3 regions of the Salibacterium sp. K-3 genome follow, and region 2 is predicted to be linked to each of the others. Evidence: predicted binding sites of a transcription regulator. Region 2 holds the regulator's gene; each other region holds the start of a gene.
What was found. The regulator LexA, encoded in region 2, represses DNA repair genes until DNA is damaged. The targets are predictions, from matches to a motif close to CGAACATATGTTCG.
Positions count from the first base shown of each region.

Region 1: the regulator LexA is predicted to act here: its motif matches at 5,581-5,594, upstream of ACW9JV_RS00630 (YolD-like family protein).
Region 3: the regulator LexA is predicted to act here: its motif matches at 2,997-3,010, upstream of ACW9JV_RS11345 (WYL domain-containing protein).

Region 1 covers NZ_JBSVZE010000001.1:117,759-125,530, forward strand. Annotated here, with positions in the region: gene ACW9JV_RS00610 (M24 family metallopeptidase) at 109-1,272, shown strand; gene ACW9JV_RS00615 (TraR/DksA C4-type zinc finger protein) at 1,350-2,015, shown strand; gene ACW9JV_RS00620 (hypothetical protein) at 2,078-3,865, opposite strand; gene ACW9JV_RS00625 (glycosyltransferase) at 3,918-5,012, opposite strand; gene ACW9JV_RS00630 (YolD-like family protein) at 5,213-5,551, opposite strand; gene ACW9JV_RS00635 (winged helix-turn-helix transcriptional regulator) at 5,696-6,028, shown strand; gene ACW9JV_RS00640 (DoxX family protein) at 6,157-6,564, shown strand; gene ACW9JV_RS00645 (VOC family protein) at 6,583-7,440, shown strand; gene ACW9JV_RS00650 (amidohydrolase family protein) at 7,575-7,772, shown strand, end outside.
Region 2 covers NZ_JBSVZE010000001.1:1,766,735-1,774,506, reverse strand. Annotated here, with positions in the region: gene tkt (transketolase) at 1-794, opposite strand, end outside; gene ACW9JV_RS08815 (DUF896 domain-containing protein) at 989-1,228, opposite strand; gene ACW9JV_RS08810 (YneB family resolvase-like protein) at 1,369-2,034, opposite strand; gene ACW9JV_RS08805 (hypothetical protein) at 2,051-2,245, opposite strand; gene lexA (transcriptional repressor LexA) at 2,408-3,031, shown strand; gene glnA (type I glutamate--ammonia ligase) at 3,252-4,598, opposite strand; gene ACW9JV_RS08790 (MerR family transcriptional regulator) at 4,672-5,064, opposite strand; gene ACW9JV_RS08785 (methionine gamma-lyase family protein) at 5,157-6,431, opposite strand; gene hflX (GTPase HflX) at 6,446-7,693, opposite strand; gene ACW9JV_RS08775 (AAA family ATPase) at 7,690-7,772, opposite strand, start outside.
Region 3 covers NZ_JBSVZE010000001.1:2,254,968-2,259,247, reverse strand. Annotated here, with positions in the region: gene ACW9JV_RS11370 (hypothetical protein) at 1-138, opposite strand, end outside; gene ACW9JV_RS11365 (hypothetical protein) at 347-553, shown strand; gene ACW9JV_RS11360 (hypothetical protein) at 748-909, opposite strand; gene ACW9JV_RS11355 (hypothetical protein) at 1,035-1,496, opposite strand; gene ACW9JV_RS11350 (DUF3231 family protein) at 1,812-2,819, opposite strand; gene ACW9JV_RS11345 (WYL domain-containing protein) at 3,078-3,287, shown strand; gene ACW9JV_RS11340 (recombinase family protein) at 3,420-4,280, opposite strand, start outside.

The sequences.
Region 1 (7,772 bases), 1.6 Mb from region 2:
TCTACATATTTTTGGTTATCAACCGCTCTCCTTTCAGAATAAAGTGATGAATAAGCAGATGTCTATCATAATTTGACGCCCGCTGCTGTCGAAAAAAGGAGGCGGAACATGCGGTCATTAACGGTATTTCCAAAAAGCGAATACTCAGAGCGTATTCAGAACGTCAAAAAGAAGATGGAGAAGCGGGGATTGGATGTTCTTTTCATCAGTGATCCGGCCAATATGAATTATCTGACCGGCTACGATGGATGGTCTTTTTATGTTCCGCAGATGGTCATTGTGCTGCTTGAAGAAGAGGAGCCGTACTGGTTCGGAAGAGCCCAGGATGTGAATGGAGCCAGATCCACGTCCTGGCTGCCGCCATGCCGGATGCTGTCCTATGATGATGCCTATGTGCATTCCAGGGAAAAACATCCAATGGAGGTCCTGGCTGCATGGATGAAGCGGTATAAAAAGAAAATAAAACGAGCGGGCGTGGAAATGGAAGCCTATTACTTTTCACCAAGGGCCCTGCAGCAGCTTGAGCGTAAATGCTCCTGGCTGCGTTTCACCGATGCCGGGCTGCTTGTGAACGAAGTCCGGATGATTAAATCAGAAACGGAAATAACCTATATGAAAAAAGCGGGACGCATTGCAGACTCGGCAATGGAATCAGGACGAAGCGCTGTAAAGGAAGGAGCGAGAGTATGTGATATAGCGGCTGCGGTCTCTCATGCCCAGATCAGTGGAACAGCTGAATTTGGTGGAGATTACCCGGCGATTGTGCCGCTGCTTCCGGCCGGCGCATTAACGTATGCACCGCACATCAGCTGGACGGATGAAACGCTGCAGCAGGGAGATCCGGTTATTATTGAGCTGGCCGGGTGTTTCCGGCGTTATCACGCACCGCTGGCAAGAACGTTTACAGCAGGGAAGCCGGACGGCACGTTCCAGCGTTTGACGGATGCGGTGACAGAAGGTCTGGAAACCGTACTCGACCGGATCAGGCCGGGGCTTGCCTGTGAAGAAGTAGAACAAAGCTGGCAGGAATCTCTGGCCCGGTACGGCTATTGCAAAGACTCCCGGATCGGGTATTCCATCGGTATTAATTATCCGCCGGACTGGGGAGAACATACAGCTTCGCTGCGGCCGGGTGACCGTACGATTCTTCAGCCCCGCATGGTGTTTCACCTTATTCCCGGCATCTGGCTGGAAGATACAGGGGTGGAAATCAGCGAAAGCTTTGTCGTCACCGAAGAGGGTTGTGAGACACTCAGCGATTTTCCGCGTTGATATTTCCAGAAACTGTTCCGTAACGAACCAGCCTTGAACACACACACTAAGCGTAAAATGGGGAAAGGAAGAGACAGGTGAAAACAAACGATTTTTTTCAAAAAATGAGGAAACGTCTGCTGGATGAACTACATCAGCATCCGGAGAATGACGAACGGGACACGGAATTCGCGCAGGAGACCATTGGCGAGCTTTCCAACTATGATAACCACCCTGCCGATCAGGCAACAGGTCTGTATGAAAGGGAAAAAGATATAGCGCTTGAGCAGCACGCGGACCGAGGCATTCAACGGGTGAAACAAGCGCTGGAAGCAATCGATGAAGGAACGTATGGAACATGTGAAACATGCGGCAGAGAGATTCCAATGGAACGGCTGGAAGCAGAACCAACGGCCATGCAGTGTATTCAGCATGCCTATGAAGAAACGGGGGAGTACCGGCCGGTGGAAGAAGACAGACTGATCCCCGGCAAGGGGGGGTTTACATCTGTAGAAACCTCAGAAATTGAAAACGGCCGTTTCGATGCTGAGGAAACCTGGGAACAGACCGCAGCTTACGGTTCCTCGGATACGCCGCAGGACACGTATGAACCGTCAAAAGCATATGAAGGGCTGTTTGGCAGTGATCAGGAAGAAACCGGGGATGAGGAAATGCTGGATGGGTTCACGATGACAGACAGTGAAGGCCATCCCATTGACGTGGAGCGGGATGTCGATTTTTCGAATATTTATTTACGCCGATAAAAAAGCTGCCGGGCGTACTGCCGGCAGCTTTGCACTAATTAATGCAAAAGGAGACGGCTGGATCAGCCGTCTCCATTATTGTGTTGAATGGCGGATGTGATGGTTCCATCTTTGATCCGGTACAGGCCCGGTTCATCCACTTTGATATCGCTGTCTGCCTCCAGGCATGCCTGCATCTCGTCTGTAATCTGAATGACCATGAGATACCCGGAGCGTTCCAGATCCTCTGTCAGCTCCTCCCCGTGTTCGTCTGTCGTGCACTGCGTGTGAATAAACGTACTGGCTGTCATTCGTTCATAGCGCATCAAGTGCCGCAGGAAGCCGCGGTCGGATTCACCGAGATCATTGATGATGGTGATGCGGGTGTTTTCGGAGATCGGTTCTTCCTGTCTTAAATCGGTCAGCAGGGAAGAGGCAGCTTTACGCGGAGCAGCTTCTGTATTTTCCTGATGAAAAAATCCCTGTACTTCCCCGGCGTAAGGAACAAATACAAGAAGGCCGGCCAATACCGCCGCGGCACTTCCCGTTCGAAAAAGCACATCCGTATGCTTCATGAAGGTGCGGATGGTAAATACCATGATAATGCCGGTGCAGAAAATAACGATCGACGACTGATACCTGTCAAAACCAGCGAGATATTCCGCTTCCACCTCCGGCATCAGATAGAGATACATGAGATACAGCAGCGCGGTGTATATCACATAAAACAACCCGGCAGACAGCGTCGCGCACACGAGAGGAACCGGTATCCGGCCCGTACGAATCTTAACGGCAGCGGCCGTAAACAGAACGGTAACGAGAGCCGCAATCAGCCCCTGTACAAGCGGGGAGGATAAGTCAAATCCCGCACGGGCCACCATCGGAAGCAGATTGTTAATCAGTTCCGGGGACTTGTCGATATCTGTAAGCGTCTCCTCGGTAATGGCGAATTTACTGTCTTCATATTCAGACGTATTGTAGGCTTCTTCAATATAGCGGGACCATAACAGATTGAAAAAAAGCGGGAGCACAATGGTCCAGCTGATACTCCAGATCATGGACTTAAGCGTTTCTTTCCAGCCTCCGCCGTATTTTCGGAGGTATCGTATCAACAAGGCAATCATCCACAAAACAGTAAACGCAAGAAAGATTTTGCCGCTGTCCTTGATGAGAACAAGCGCGGACAGCATCGGGAACAGCAGTACACTCATCGTTTTCCAGTTGTTTTTATAATAAACAGCTGTGACGACTGCCGCTGCAGCGATATAGCCGAGCAGGGGGTCGACCAGCAGACTGAAAATGCTGGAACTGTTCACCATCAAGAGAACAGCCGGGATGAACAACGTTGCCGCCGCGTGGACCGGCTGCTTCCAGGAGCAAAAGAGAAAAAGCGGGGCCAGTGCCCCTGTAATAAGGATAGCCTGGGCAATCAGCGCCATGCTCTCTGAAAAACCGGTGAATGACACCAGGTAGTAGGCAAAAAGGGCCGATCCGGGCGGGTATGTGGTATATGTAATAATTGTCGATTCATCCGGCAGGCTGTTCGACTGAAACAGTTCTTTCACAATCAGTCCCCAATGGCTGAAATTATCATAGTGCAGAAAGATTTCATCCTGAAGCATGAGAATAAAGAAAGCGGAACCTGCTGCAAAGAATACCATTCCCGGGCTGAATATGCCGGAAAACAGGCTGCGATCCCGCAGAAAAAGAAAGACAGCATAACAAAGCGCGAGAAGACCGCCTCCGAACAGGACATAAGCTGTTTCGGCGAGCACATGCAGCAGACCGCCGAGAAAGAGGACAAGAATCGTTCCCGTGAACAGAACCAGGGGAAGGACGGCTGGCGCAATGCGGTATTTTACGTACAGCACCACACCGTATCCCGCAAACGAAAGCGATACAAGCAGCAGCATGATTAAGACGTTAATAATCGTTCACCTCTCTGCCGATGTAAGAAGCTTCTCTTTTAAACACCCAGTTCCGCTGAATATAAAAGCTGAGTAAAAACAGGAGGGAATCAACGGCGATTTTAATCGGGACTTCATGCCCGCCTGCTGTATGGTACAGCACGTAAACCCCGCCGGCGGAAGCCCCCATCTGGACTGCCGCTAGCGTATAGTACTTCACAAGCGTACGGGCGGGATAATGGTTCGATTTAAAGACCACATGCCGGTTTACTAAATAATTAAACAGGGACGACAGGACCCTTGCGAGCACGGTTGCCAGGATGATGAATCCCATCGGCATCAGTGCTTTGAATATGGCGGAAAATACAGCGAACAGCGTGACGTCCACGACAAAGGAAGCAAGGGACGAAAAAAGAAAACGTAAAAAGACATAATATATTTTGATCGAATCCAGGATCGGGTGAAAATGGGAGGATTCATTGTCATTCATATAGATCGTCTCAATGGTCACTTCTTCAATCGACCGTTGGTTGGTCCGGCAGGCCAGTATCATTCTCATTTCGAACTCATAGCCGTCGCCCTTGATCTCGAGCAGTTCTCCGGCAAATGCTGCCGGAATGCCCCGGAGGCCTGTCTGGGTATCGGTCAGTTTCATGCCGGAAGCCGCTTTTACGACCATTTTTGTTAAGACGTTTCCAAACCGGCTCCGCAGCGGAATATCTTCCCCTGAAAAATCACGGACACCGAGAATCAAGGCTTCCGGCTGCTCGATCAGGCCATCTGCTGTTTTCTTTATATCTTCCGGACGGTGCTGGCCGTCCGCGTCCGCTGTGATCAAACCTGTCCCATTCGGACGATAGGTGCTGTAATAGGAAAAAGCTGTCTTCAGCGCTTTTCCTTTTCCCTGATTTTCCTGGTGCCTGAGCACCCTGCAGGAGGAAAACTCCTCCAATGTATCAAATATAGAAGCGCAGGAAGCGTCACTGCCGTCATCTACAATAATAATGTCATCGAACGATTCTCTGCTCAATTTACGTACAAGCTCCAGTAATTGTTCATCCGGATTGTAGGCGGGAATGACGATGGAAACTCCCTCATGCTGTTCAGCCATCGACGATTTCCCCCTTTCTTTATTAAGGCTGCCGTTTTCGACGAAATAAAACACTCATGAGATAACAACATGAGTGTTCTGCCGCCGGGCCGGCGCTGTTGTTTTTCTCTGAAGGGATGTATGACTGCATGGCATTATTCCCTGAATGTCGTTTCTTTACACTTTTTAATCTTATAATAACAGATTTTGTTTTTCCATGACTATTCAATATTAACCAAATGATCAAAATGCAGATATTGCACCCCATCTTTCGTCTGAAGATGAAACTGCTGCTGTTCGTGATTAATATAGTGGCAGGTGCCGGTGATGTGATAAAAGAAACCGTTCTTCCAGCAGGTGAAACAGAGGGTACGGTTGGAGCGCATCGCCTCGCCGAGTATCCATTCCAGCTCTTCCCACCGCTGAGGATCAAGTTCCGGCTTTTTGACCTTTTTCTGCTCCTTTTGATGCTGAAGCCATTTTTCCCTGTGCTCGGGAAGTATCATGCGGGAAGCCTCCCAGCGCATGTTGGAGCCCGGTGTCAGTTTATTTCCTTTCATGATGCATCCCTCCTTGCTTTTATTATATGCAAACATTTGTTCCTTTAAAAGCTTTAATATTTTCCAGCGTCAGAAGCTTCATGACTATAAGAAAACACTGGAATATACTATAATAGAAAAAACGAAGAAATCGGAGGTGTCGATATGGCTTCCATGAGGGTGTGCCCGAAATTCGAAGAAGCTTTTCAGCTGTTGGGAAAGCGCTGGATCGGCATTATTATCCGTGTGCTCGAAGACGGCCCGAAGCGTTTTAATGAAATTGCTGAACAAATTCCGGAAATCAGCAAAAAAATGCTGACGGAACGGCTGAGAGAAATGGAAGAAGAAGAAGTCGTGCAGCGCGAAGTCTTTCCCGAAACCCCGGTACGGATTATGTATTCGCTGACAGAAAAGGGAGAGGCAATCACTCCTGCGCTGGCAGAAATACAGAAATGGGCGGATAACTGGGTGGACGCTGGTACAGACGGAACGGAATGAAAACCATGTGAAGTAAAAGGGATAAGGTGTGAGGAAGGCCCGTGCTGATGCAGGGGATTTCGTTTTTCACTTGACTTACTAAAAGTAACCTGATATATTTTTGTTACTTAATAAAAGGAGGGTCTTATATGTCTTTATTAGCAAGTACAGGGCTGTTCATTATACGGCTTGTTATTGGATTAAGTTTTGCTGCCCACGGCACGCAGAAACTGTTCGGCTGGTTCGGGGGCCATGGATTGAAAGCGACCGGAGGATTTTTTGACTCGATCGGCATCAAGCCGGGTTATACCATGGCGCTCACAGCGGGCCTGCTTGAATTCGTCGGCGGGCTGTTGTTTGCCCTCGGCCTGCTCACTCCGGCAGCAGGTATCATTATCGCTGTTACGATGCTGGGAGCGATCATCAAAGTCCATGGTCCGAACGGTTTCTGGGCAACCGACGGCGGTTATGAATATAATCTGATGCTGCTTGTCATCGGAATTGGATTTGTTTTCACCGGAGCGGGTATGTTCTCGCTGGATGCCCTTATATTTTAATCGAAAGGAGAAACTGCTATGTCTGCCGCACTTCCAGATGATGCCGCTGTCGGGTCTGTTGTATTAACGATTGCAGATCTGCATAGGTCTCTTGAATTTTATGAAGGCCTGCTTGGATTCCAGGTTATTGGGAAAACGTCCCAAACTGCACAGCTTTCGGCCGATGGGCGGAATACGCTGATCGTGCTGGAGGAACGGCCGGGCGCCGTCCCGAAGCCGCCCCGCACGACCGGTTTGTATCATGCAGCAGTCCTGCTTCCGGACCGCCCGTCGCTGGGGCGTATTCTGCGCAGACTTGTCGAACAGGACTACCCGCTGCAGGGAGCGGCGGATCATGACTTCAGTGAAGCGGTGTATCTGCCGGATCCCGATGGAAACGGGTTGGAACTGTACAGAGATCGGGACCGCAGTCAGTGGACGTATGATGAGGAAGGCTGGGTGCAAGCTCCGACGGTGCCAATGGATGCCGATGGAGTGCTGCGTGCCGCAGAGGGACAGGAATGGAACGGCATGCCTGCTGAAACGGTCATCGGTCATATTCACCTGCACGTCGGCGATCTGGAAAAAACGAAAGCCTTCTATGTCGACGGACTGGGCTTTGCGCCGACGGTTTACATGGGGGACCATGCTTTGTTTGTAGCTGCCGGCGGGTACCACCATCATATCGGCCTTAACATTTGGGCGGGAAAAGATGCCCCCGCCCCTCCGGAACATGCTGCCGGGTTGAAAGAATACACTGTTACCTTTTCGGATAGACAGGAGCTTGGCCGGGCGCGCTCCCGCCTGATAGAAGCGGGTATCGCCTTTGAAGAGCAGGACGGTGCGCTGTTAACCGAAGACGCCTCGCATAATCAGGTCCGTCTGGCGGTGCGATAGCGGCTGTACAGGAAACCAAACAGCTTTCAGATAGAAGGCTGTTTGGTTTTTTTGTGATAAACTGTGATACGAAGCAAAGCAGGAAAACAGGCAGGCAGCGGCGAATGTAAAAGGCAGAAGGAGTGGAGTCAGTGATGCGTATAGTTGATGCTCATTTTCATATTATTGATCCGGCTTACCCTCTGCACTCCAATCAGGGATATGTTCCTCCTGCCTACCGTCTCCAGGATTACCTGGCGGATATGGAACCTTTCTCCCTGGCAGGGGGCGTGGTGGTATCGGGATCGTTTCAGGGATGGGACCAGACCTATCTGACGGACACCCTTGAAGCC
Region 2 (7,772 bases):
GCTCCGTGCGCCGCACTGGTGCCGCCTTTGTTGGGAGAGCCGAACCCTATTTCTGTTTTCACTTCGATAAGAGATGGACGATCGGCATTCCTTGCTTCTTCTATCGCCTTTTCGATGGCTGCAAGGTCATTGCCGTCTTCTACGAGTACCGTATGCCATCCGCAGGCTTCATACCGTTTCAACACATCTTCGGAAAACGCCTGATGAAGGTCTCCATCCAGCGAAACATCATTGGAGTCATAGAGCATAATCAACCGGCTTAGCTGCAGATGCCCTGCCAGGGAAGCGGATTCAGCAGATATCCCTTCCATCAGATCACCGTCTCCGCAGAGCACATACGTATAGTGATCGACAAGAGGAATGTCTTCGGTGTTATAAACGGCAGCGAGATGGCGTTCAGCCATAGCCATACCCACAGCCATACCAATACCCTGTCCGAGCGGACCGGTGGTCGCTTCCACTCCCGGTGTATCTCCAAACTCGGGATGGCCGGGAGTTTTACTGCCCCACTGCCTGAAATTTTTCAGTTCGTCGAGGGAAAGGTCATACCCGGACAAATGAAGGAGGCTGTATAAGAGCATCGAACCGTGTCCAGCCGAGAGAACAAACCGATCCCGGTTGAACCAGTCCGGGTTTCCGGGGTTATGGTTTAAAAAGGAAGACCACAGCTTATACGCCATAGGGGCCGCTCCCATCGGAAGTCCGGGATGTCCGGAATTTGCTTTTTCCACACTGTCCACGGATAAAGTACGTATCGTATTGACCGCCAATTCTTCTACATGATCTGCTGTCATTAGATTCCCTGCCTTTCTTTTATCACTTCTGTTATGTATCATATACTGCCTATTTTATCATAAACGGAAATGTCCGATAGCACAACCGGAGATGTCCGTTCAGCTCCGGGGACGGGGGCGCAAACATATAAAAACCCTGACGATCAACGGATCATCAGGGTTACCTTTATCTATAGGTTGAACGGATCATGCTGTCACCCGCGGAAATGAGGGTTGTTGCGCTTGGCTTTTTCCAGTTTTTGAGGTGTGACGTCATCGCCCTCCTGGTCTACTACTTTAACGGACTGGAGTTGACTTTTGAATGAAGAGCGGAACTTCGCCAGGTATTCATTACGCAGTTCATGCTGTTCCTCTTCTTCCTGTTCTGTTAATCCTGTGGTTTTTGAGCGGCGTGCCAGTTCATTAATCCGGTCAATCTTTTCCTGCGATAGCATAAGCCTTGATTAACCTCCCTTTTTCCTTGTAAGGTTCTATACTAAATGTAAATCAGGAAATTCGGGAATGCAAACAGGACTGCTCAGGATGAGAAAGGATGAAAAAGATTTCACTATACTGAAAAGCACGTTCATCAGAATTACTCCTGATTCGCCCCGTATGTATTCTGCTCCTCCATATAGGCCTGATACCTTCGATGAACCGTTGCCTTTGAGATGGAATACCCAAGCCCGCGCAGGGTGGCAGCAATATCATAGAAGGGAAGCTCCCTGTTTCGGAGTCTCACGATTTCTTCAATCGGAGCTTCTTTTTTCTTTCTTCCTCCTCCGTCATTGCCGGTAAGATTGTTCTCCGGGTGATAACCGGATGCAACAGCGCGCTTCATTCCCCGCTTTATCTTTAAATTATGAAGGCGCCGCTGCTGTTCCTCTACCAAGGACAGGATGTCCATCAGCATATTGTCGTTTTCTGAAAGCTGCATTTGCCCTTCATCCCTTACCGTATAAACGGGGATATCCAGAGCAGACAGCTGATGAAGCAGCGCAATCCTGGCGTTTCCACGGCCGAGCCGCGTTTCATCCTGAACGCAGAGCACATCTGCTTCGTTTCCCGAAAACCGCTCCATCATCTCAAGCAGTCCGTCCCTTTCCAGGGAATAACCGCCGGCTTCCTCCGTAATCGTCTGATATACCTGAAATCCCTGGTTTTGGGCTAACAGGAAAAGCTCTTCCTGCTGGCGTTTCAGGGAACTCTGCTGTGTTTGTTTCGTCGTGCTGACGCGGCAGTAAATAATGCAGCTTGTCATGTCATTCCTTCACTTTCTATTTGTAGTTGACTGTCCAGTCATAGGTCAGTATATCAGACGGCTCTTCCTCTTCTACAAGATTCATGTTTTTGTTGTATTCATCCGAAGCCTGCGACCATTCCACCACAGTAATCATCATAATAATAGACAAGATAAAGATTAGAAGAATCATCCATTCCTGTTTATTCAGCCTTTTGCATTTGGAAATCATACTACCCCTCCAGTAATGAGAATATCTGTTCCGTCTTTAGATACCACCAGTATATATAGAACTATTGTTCCCGTCAAGGGAAAATTAGAACGAGTGTTTGCGGACATATGTTTTCCATGGTACAATAAACTCAATAAATATTTGGAAAATGAGGTGCAGCCTATGCCTAAACTGTCCAGAAGACAACAGCAGATTCTCGACTATATAAAAGACGAAGTAAAAATGAAAGGCTACCCTCCATCCGTCCGGGAAATCGGAGAATCGGTGGGACTTGCTTCAAGTTCCACCGTCCACGGCCACCTAGCCAGACTGGAAAACAAAGGATATATACGCCGGGATCCGACGAAGCCGCGGGCCATTGAAGTCCTGGAACTGGAAGAAGAAAATGTTTCCATATCTGAAAGCCAGGCTGTTTATGTTCCGGTTCTCGGTAAGGTTACAGCCGGCGAGCCGATTACGGCAGTGGAAAACATTGATGAGTATATTCCTCTTCCTGATCGTATGGTTTCCGATGAAAAAGTATTCGTATTGACCATTGAAGGAGACAGCATGATTGAAGCCGGCATTTATGACGGGGATCTTGTCATTGTCAAACAGGAGCAGACTGCTGATAACGGTGATATCATTGTGGCGATGACAGAGGAACTTGAGGCTACCGTGAAAAGATTCTATAAAGAGGATCATTATATCCGGCTGCAGCCGGAAAATGCCGCCATGGACCCAATCATTCTCGATAACTGTACCATTCTCGGGAAGGTCACCGGGGTTTTCCGAACCCTGCATTAGATCATTTACCATGAGCTTCGGTAGTTCTGCACCTCAAAAAACCGCGGAGCTGTCTCAAAAGACAGTTCCGCGGTTTTTTTGATACCGGCGGATTCCTGCACCGTGAACGCTGGAAAGACCATACCTCTGTACTGGTAAGAAAAACGCAAGGGGCCCGCCTGCAAGATGTTCTTATGCTAAAAAAACCCTGCCACCATTACAGTGACAGGGCTTCTGAATGTTAGTACGTGGACATGAACTGTTCTCTTTCCCAAGGGTGGACCTGGCTTCGGAACATATCCCATTCAATCTCTTTTGCCTCGGCAAAATGCTCAATAGCGTGGGATCCAATCGCATTTACGAGAGTTTCATCGCCGAGAAGATTATCGAGCGATTCACGCAGATCAGCCGGAAGGTCTTTGATCCCTTCTTCTTCACGCTCTTCTTTCGTCATGACATAGATGTTGCGGTCTGTCGGCTCCGGAGCACTCAGCTTTCTCTTAATGCCGTCCAGGCCGGATGCCAGCATAGATGCCATAGCCAGATACGGGTTCGCAGCCGGATCCGGGCTTCTCACTTCAATGCGGGTGCTCATACCGCGGGAAGACGGAATCCGGACAAGCGGACTTCTGTTTCTCAGAGACCAGGCTACATATACTGGTGCTTCAAAGCCTGGTACAAGGCGCTTATAGGAGTTTACAATCGGGTTGGTCAACGCTGTAAAGGCCTGGGCGTGCTCCAGAATTCCTGCAAGGAACTGCATCGCTGTTTCGCTGAGCTGAGAATCGGTTTTCTTGTCGTAAAACGCATTTTCCTTGCCTTTAAACAGCGACATGTTGCAGTGCATGCCGGATCCGTTTACGCCGAACAGCGGCTTCGGCATAAACGTAGCGTGAAGACCGTGTTTTCTTGCGATCGTCTTAACAACCAGTTTAAACGTCTGGATATTATCGCAGGTTGTTACAGCATCCGCATATTTAAAGTCAATTTCATGCTGTCCCGGCGCCACTTCGTGGTGGGAAGCTTCAATTTCAAATCCCATGTCTTCAAGTTCAAGAACAATGTCACGGCGGCAGTTTTCACCGAGGTCGGTCGGCGCAAGGTCGAAGTACCCGCCTTTGTCGTTCAGTTCCATCGTCGGCTCCCCGTTTTCATCGTTTTTGAAAAGGAAGAATTCCGGTTCCGGTCCGATGTTGAAGTCTGTGAATCCAAGATTTTCCGCTTCCTTCAGAACGCGTTTCAATATGCCGCGCGGATCTCCTTCAAACGGCTTCGGTTCTTCTCCGACAGGGCCCGGTTCATATATGTCGCAGATGAGGCGCGCCACTTTTCCTTTTTCCGGCGTCCATGGAAATACAACCCATGTCTCCAGATCCGGATATAAGTACATATCAGATTCTTCGATGCGGACGAATCCTTCAATGGAAGATCCGTCGAACATCATCAGGTTATCCAGAGCTTTATCGAGCTGGTCGTACGGAATCTCCACATTTTTGATGATTCCCTGCAGGTCTGTAAACTGCAGACGAATAAATTTTACGTTCTCTTCCTCAGCCATTCTCATAATGTCTTTTTTTGTTGTGGCCATGACGTAAACTCCTCTCTTTTAAGTAAAATGGATATGAAATCTTCTACCGGCCGGCAGAAGAAGGTTCATCAAACTAATGAAAAAATCGTGAAAGCTGCCCCTGAATCATCGAAGTCCGTCCGTGTGCGCCCGCCATCATCACTTCCTTCTGAAGGTGGCGGCGGAGCTCCTTGTCACTCATACTTTCTGTGTTTTTGAGAGCTGCGGCCGGCTGCTCCTGTTCAGCACGCAGTTCAAATATTTCCTTAATGCCCGAAATATTCACTCCCCGTTCAATCAGACTTTTAATCTCCAGAAGCCTGTCAACATCGTTGAAGGAAAACTGGCGCTGATTACCTTCCGAACGGGACGGATGCACCAGACCGTGTTCTTCATAGTAACGAACCTGTCTTGCAGATAATTCCGTGAGTTTTTTCACGATACTTATGGGAAATAAAGGCATGTTACGCCGAATATGATCATTCATCTGGCTGCCCCCTTTCCTCATTGAAGTTATACTTATCCTACATGATGTGAGGTTTTTAGTCAATGACATGTTAACTATTTTTACATGGAAAATTACATAGACTGATCTTCCGGGAGAGAAAGCAGCTTTTCACGCAGCAGTACCTCAAGCCCGTAAGTGACGGCATATTTTACATGGGAAACGGTCAGCCCTCCCTGAACGTATGCCCGGTAAGGAGAACGCAGAGGCCCGTCGGCTGTGAGTTCAATACTGGATCCCTGGATAAATGTGCCTGCAGCCATAATGACATTATCTTCATAGCCGGGCATTGGCGAAGGCTGGGGCTGAACCATTGAATCTACCGGAGAGGCTTCCTGTACAGCCTGGCAGAAGCGGACCATTCTTTGTTCTTCACCGAATTCAACGGCCTGCACGATATCTGTCCGCCCCTCCCGGCTTGCTGGATAGGTTTTCAACCCGGCCTGCTCCATGAGAGCAGACGTGAAAAGAGCACCTTTCAGTGCTTGTCCTACAATGTGGGGAGCCATAAAAAGCCCCTGATACATTTCCGGAAGAGTGTGCAGCATCGCGCCTCCTTCCAGACCGATCCCGGGTGCGGCAAAACGCGATGAAGCCTGTTCCACGAGTCCGGCTTTGCCTGCTATGTAACCGCCGCTTCTGACGAGTCCTCCGCCGGGATTTTTGATTAACGATCCTGCGATTAGATCCGCTCCGGCATGGCCGGGTTCCTGTTCTTCCACAAATTCTCCGTAGCAGTTATCGACAAATATAATTAGATCCGGCCGCTCTGTCTTCAGATCAGAAATAAGGCGCCCCAGCGTCTGCATGGACAGCGAAGGCCGGTCATCATACCCTTTGGAACGCTGCAGGGCAACGACTTTTGTATTTTCCTGCAGGCAGGAGCTCAGAATACCAGGTTCCGGAAACCCATCAACACCGAGCGGAGCGGTGGTACAGTCGATTCCGTATTCCATCATGGATCCTTTTTCCGCCCCGTTGAGACCGATGGCTGTCTGTAATGTATCATACGGTGCTCCTGCATAGAGCAGATGTTCCCCTGGTCGCAGCACACCAAAAAGAGCTGCACTGATCGCATGCGTCCCTGAGATGAAATGCGGGCGCACCATCGCTGATTCTGTTCCAAATACATCAGCGTATATAGTATCCAGTATGTCCCTTCCGGCATCATCGTAGCCATAGCCGCTTGAGGCCTGCTGGATATGGATCGATGCAGCCTGGTGTTTCTGAAAAATCCGCAGCAGACGATACTGATTGGCTTCGGCCGTTGTTTCCACCGCTGCATATCCTTGTGATGCCGCTGTCTCTGCCTGTTCTTTCAATTGTTTAACACTTTCAGTTACGTTCATCCTTTGATTCCTTTCTATTTCTTCCATTGTTGAATCGTTCCCTGCACCGGATGATCCGGCAGAGCATATCCGGTGCAGATTACATACCGGCTGTCGGGACTGATTTCCTGGTTTTCCACCATGGTGAGACGCTGTATGTCGGCCAGGGATTTTCCTTCTTCAACCGGCACCTTCACTTTATAATACTGCATCTGTTCTTTCAGCACATCCTCCATCAGATACTGAAGGCTGTCGATATCCTGTTCGTTCAGCGCCGACATATACAGGACGGGATGTTCCGGCCTGGATAAAATAGGTTTATCATCCAACCGGTCGGCTTTATTGAAGACGGTGATAACCGGAATCGTATGGGCGTCCAGCTCCTTCAGCAGCTTGTCCACCGTATCCATATATTCCGGTGCTGACGGATCCGAAGAATCGACAACATGGAGCAGCACATCTGCTTCTTTGACTTCCTCCAATGTGGAACGGAACGCTGCAATCAGGGTGGTTGGCAGATTCCGGATAAACCCTACGGTGTCAGTCAACAGTACAGGATAGCCGGAAGGAAGCTGCATCTGCCGGGTTAACGGATCGAGCGTCGCAAAAAGCAGATTTTCCTGAAACGTTTCAGCTCCCGAGAGACTGCTCAACAGCGTTGATTTGCCGGCATTGGTGTAACCAACCAGCGCAAACTGGACAGCACTGTTTCTCCGTCGCTGTTTCCGGTAGCTTTCGCGGTGTTCCTTCACTTCATTTAACTGCCGCTTCAGATCATCCATACGTTTTAATAAATGACGACGGTCGGTTTCGAGTTTCGTCTCGCCGGGTCCGCGGGTGCCAATCCCTCCACCCTGCCGGGAAAGAGCTTCTCCCTGTCCGGCAAGCCGTGGCAGAAGATACGAAAGCTGGGCAAGCTCCACCTGAATTTTCCCTTCTTTGGTATGGGCCCGGTTTGCAAAAATATCAAGGATCAGCTGGGTGCGGTCAATGACGCGGACCGGGATGTCCCGGTCCAAATTCCGGATCTGGCCGGGAGACAGTTCATCCTGAAATACGACAAGATCCACCTGTTTCTCCTCTACGGCCTCTCTGATTTCTTCAAGCTTTCCTTTCCCGATAAACGTTGCCGGATCCGGTTTTTCCCGCTTCTGAATGAAGTGTTCCGCCACTTCTCCGCCCGCGGTATGAACAAGAGCAGTCAGTTCTTCCAGGTTGTATGCCAACTGCTTCTCTGAAACACCGGGAAATCGGCACCCTGCCACAATTACTTTTTCGGTCATCTTTTCACTCCTTCTTTGTCCAACGGCATATCAGACTCTTCCAGAGTCATTAATCTGTGCTTATTCATCGCTTCCCCTT
Region 3 (4,280 bases), 490 kb from region 2:
AAAATCTTCTTCATAAAAGCGCTCAACACTCTGAGGGACCCTATAAAAACGGATCTCTCCTCGCTGCTCTCCATCTGATTTCACAAGTGCCCATTTTGCCTGCAGCTCTCCGTCAATCTCTTCGTAGTAAACCCACATAATTTGCGACCTCCTCGCCGACTTGTTCCTGCAGTTGGTTCATCATTCTTTGCGTCGTCAGGTGGGTTTGGATTATTTGTTTCGCCTAATAAATAAGAAACAGTAACATCATATTTCTATGCAAGTATTTATCTTGCAAATGCTCTTATTAATGAATAGGGCAGTCCAAATGGATCCCCCGCATAAAATGTCACGAGGTGATGCACCAATGACTGACAAATATGAAGATCAATCGATGGAGTATTACCACGGGAACACCAAGATTAAAATTGTCGATCCTGGTCCGGTTCCCCCGGAAAAAGTGGAGCGCATTTTAGAACAGTTTCACAAGGTAGGATGGTCCATATGGAATGACCTATCTCCCGAAGAACAAAAAGCCATCAACGCAGAATACGACAAGCAGCGGGCTGATTAAGCCTGCATTATTGGACAAGTTCTCTGTGATTCTATCGTACATTGAAAAACCTATTACCAGGAGGGCAAACACAGAGCGGTGACGGAGAGTACAGATCGAAAATCAGCCGGCAGAACAGATGCTGAAACGATATCAGCGACCGCGAGTGTGACGGTGTATGAGAAAGTGCAAAGTCGCCCTTAGGCGACTTGACACTACAAAAGGGTCCGGCACTCAGAAATGCACTGTTCTAAATCTTGTACAGCATGTTCCATTTTCTCTTTAGGTTCTTCATGTGCTGTATTTAATGCATTATTTAAGTGTCCTAAAGCACTTTCACACTCGTCAATGCATTTTTGAAGTTCGGTGTTATCCATAAGAAACCTCCTTTCAAAAATTAGTACATCCTTAAAGTTTCTAACACGAGTTATTTTATACAAGTTATTTAAGACAATGGAAAACTGCACATTCGACGGATTATGTGCACTTGAAAATATTCTTCTTAATAATCATGGACCATATGCTTTTCATACCATTTTTGGTAAATATAAATGATAGGAACAAGGCTTGTTATGATCAGAAAGAGCTCGAAATTAGTCATATTTTTTAATTCGTAAACATTATACGTTTCAAATACAAGCGGGCTGATGATAAATGCTTGAAATGCGTCCACCATGAAATTCAAACCGAAAAACAGCCATGGGTTTGGGAACGTAATATAAAAAATCAGTATTGTGGTCACAGGAAGAAAACCATATGTAAAAGATGGAATACCGTTAAGAAAAAAGACGTTGTTGGTGACAGTCCACCAATTATATACTTCTGCCATTTGAAAATGGATGGTATCGAGCATCAAAGTGAAAAAGGCTACAGATAAAAATCGTCTAAGCTTTGTTGAATCTAAGAAAATTAATATAAACCAGGGAACAATAAGTAAAACCCAGGGTAAAATATTTTCTCCCATTTGTACTCTCCTCATGATCACTTAGAATTTTGGTCAAAACTACCGGGTACAGCGAATGACAATATTATAAATTATTACAAAGATCCACTTTTTCAGGTTTACCAAAAAAATAAAAATTATTCAGCTGCGCATTTCGTGGCTTATGCGCATGAACACCTAAAAGTGTTAATATAGAAATGATTAAAAGAGAAAAAATCCCAAACAATTGTTTGAAATTTCTGTTAGTATGATAATTGGGGGTTTTAGGCAGTGTGACGGCAACATGAAAACGGCATGGCTGCCGACCATTAAAAGGCGGGCAGATCATTACAAGATCTATTTTTTATTAGCTAATTCATCCCGGTCCGCTGCCCGTGGAGGCTCCTCCATCCATCCGTGTTTAATTATAATTCTCGCCCCACTATCCGCAAACTTTGCGATTTCAGCCATCAGCCTGCTGTACATAACACCGATATCCCTGCGCGGACTCATAGACATGCTTGTACCGTAATACCCAAGACTGATGGCCGTCAAAGTAGAGCAATAGAACATCATCTTTTTGTCAGAAAAGGTGTAAGCCGTTGAATCAGTAACCTCGGAGTCCAACATCATGGGACTGGGCAAATCATTTTCTTTCAGATAGGATTCGAAGATTTCACAATGTTTTTGGGCAATCTCCTTACCTTTCTTAAGATATTGAACCACCTCTTTGTTCTGAGCAACCTGGCTGTACCCCATCATGGTTGCAGACCCTAAAGCATTTCTTTGGAAGTTGGCATAAAGATTGGATATTTCCATCCCCGTTAACGGTCGTCTTTCTCCAAAGTACCCTGTTAAAAAACTTTTATCCTTAACATAATCAAGCGTTTTCGGCTTTGGAAGGTAGGGAGATCTTATATATAGGCCTCTGGATAATAAAAGGTCATTGCTCCATTTTATAATTTTATCTGATTCTGCGAGACAGGTACTGAAAAAATGATAAATATCCTCTCTCACAGCCAAACTTAAAGATATGCCATAATTATTAACTCCAAGTTTTCCTAATTGGTTCAGCGAATTTAAAAAGTACGTATCAGAAAACAAACGGGGGGCTGTTACATCTGCGTCTTCGCTTACGTTAAACCCATGAGGAACAGGATAATTTTCGTTATTAAATAGTTGTGTAATGGTACGAACTTGAGATTGAGAAACCTTTAAGGCGTATTGTAGTAATTCGTTTATCTCATCATCTTCGACGGTATTCACTTCACACTCTAAATGACAAATTGCAGCACTGTCATTCATATATGTTATCCATAATTGTGAGATTTCTGCTGAAGTTAATGAAATGTTTCGTTCTGACATTTGCATCCCTACTCTTTAGAAGAATAATTTTGTTTTTAGTCTGTACCATTTTTAATGTATATATTCTCTTGGGATTAACTTTAATATGAAACGGTATCGTCCGCATACTTATCCGGAAAATGTTAGCTGTTTGTGTCATTTTTTCCATATTGATCTCCTCTTTGTCTTATAATAATACGAACATTCATTCTCTATAGGTCTTGAAACGAAACAAGTGTTCGTATATAATAAAAGAAAAGCGAACGGGGAGGCTTCGTAATGGAAGGTGTCTTGAAGAGAGCTGCAGAGACGAAGGAACCGGTTCAGGTTATATACGAGAGCAGAGATGGAACGCTGAGTCAGAGAACAGTTACAGTACATCAGTTTAATGAAAAGCATGTGCTGGTGTGGTGCCATCATAGAAGAGCCATTCGATCTCTGAAGGTAAGTAACATTTTGTCAGCGGGAAGAATAAAACAATACGCTTGATTATGGAATCCAGAGATGACGCTTGATTATGGAATCCAGAGATGAAGTACCTCTGGATTTTAATATATATAGGAGAAACTCGAAGTACGTATACATATAACAACAAGAAGGCAATGAATTGCCCTTGATACGTTATATGTAATGAGGAGCAAAGGTATGAGGGAGGCGGGGGTAAATCACAAGTTCGAAGTCATCTAAACGCTGCTGCTTGTTTTTGGTGTAAACGGCTTTCTCGATTACTGATTTGAGAAGGGCGTTTTTCTTTTTGATGTCGTCTGTCTTCCTATATAAATCGAGGACGTGTTCGACATGGGGGATAATGTTCTCCTGGGCTGCTTCGCGTTCCTGAAGCAGTTCTATCTCTGATTGAGCGTTGGCGATGTTTGTGTTGATGTCATTCATGCGGTCGGAGATATTTTGCGATCTTTCGAGAAAGGTTTCCTCATCGTACACTCCGCGTTCAAGAAAGTCATGCAGCTTCAGCTTCTGTTTGTTCAGTTCCTTTAATTCTTTCTCCATGGAATGAATCGAGTTCTGTAAAATCTCAAGCTCGTTGGCATCTTCGTTTGCAGTGTTATCCTCATTTCCATAATCCCAGTCAGCCTTGTACCGAGCCAGCCAGTCCTGCAGTCCGTCCAATACTTTCTGTTCGACAAACTCCATTTTGGAGCTGCGGCAGCCACAGTTTTTAGCGTTATTACACATAACGAATGTTTTACCGTCTGTATAAGGGCGCCGGACCATGGTTTTCTCGCAGTACCCACATTTTACGATACCGGCTAGGGGGTTCGTTACACGGCCGCCCAGCTGATAAGGTACGTGATATCTCGTTTTCAAAATATCTTGTGCTTTCTCATACAGTTCCATTGGTACAAGAGGTTTATGCTTGCCTTCAACATCCACCCATTCATTACGGGGACGGGTGCGTGTGTCCTTTGTTTTCCCTGGTGTGGTGGACTTCTTGATATCCTTGCGTTTCCATTGCAGCCGTCC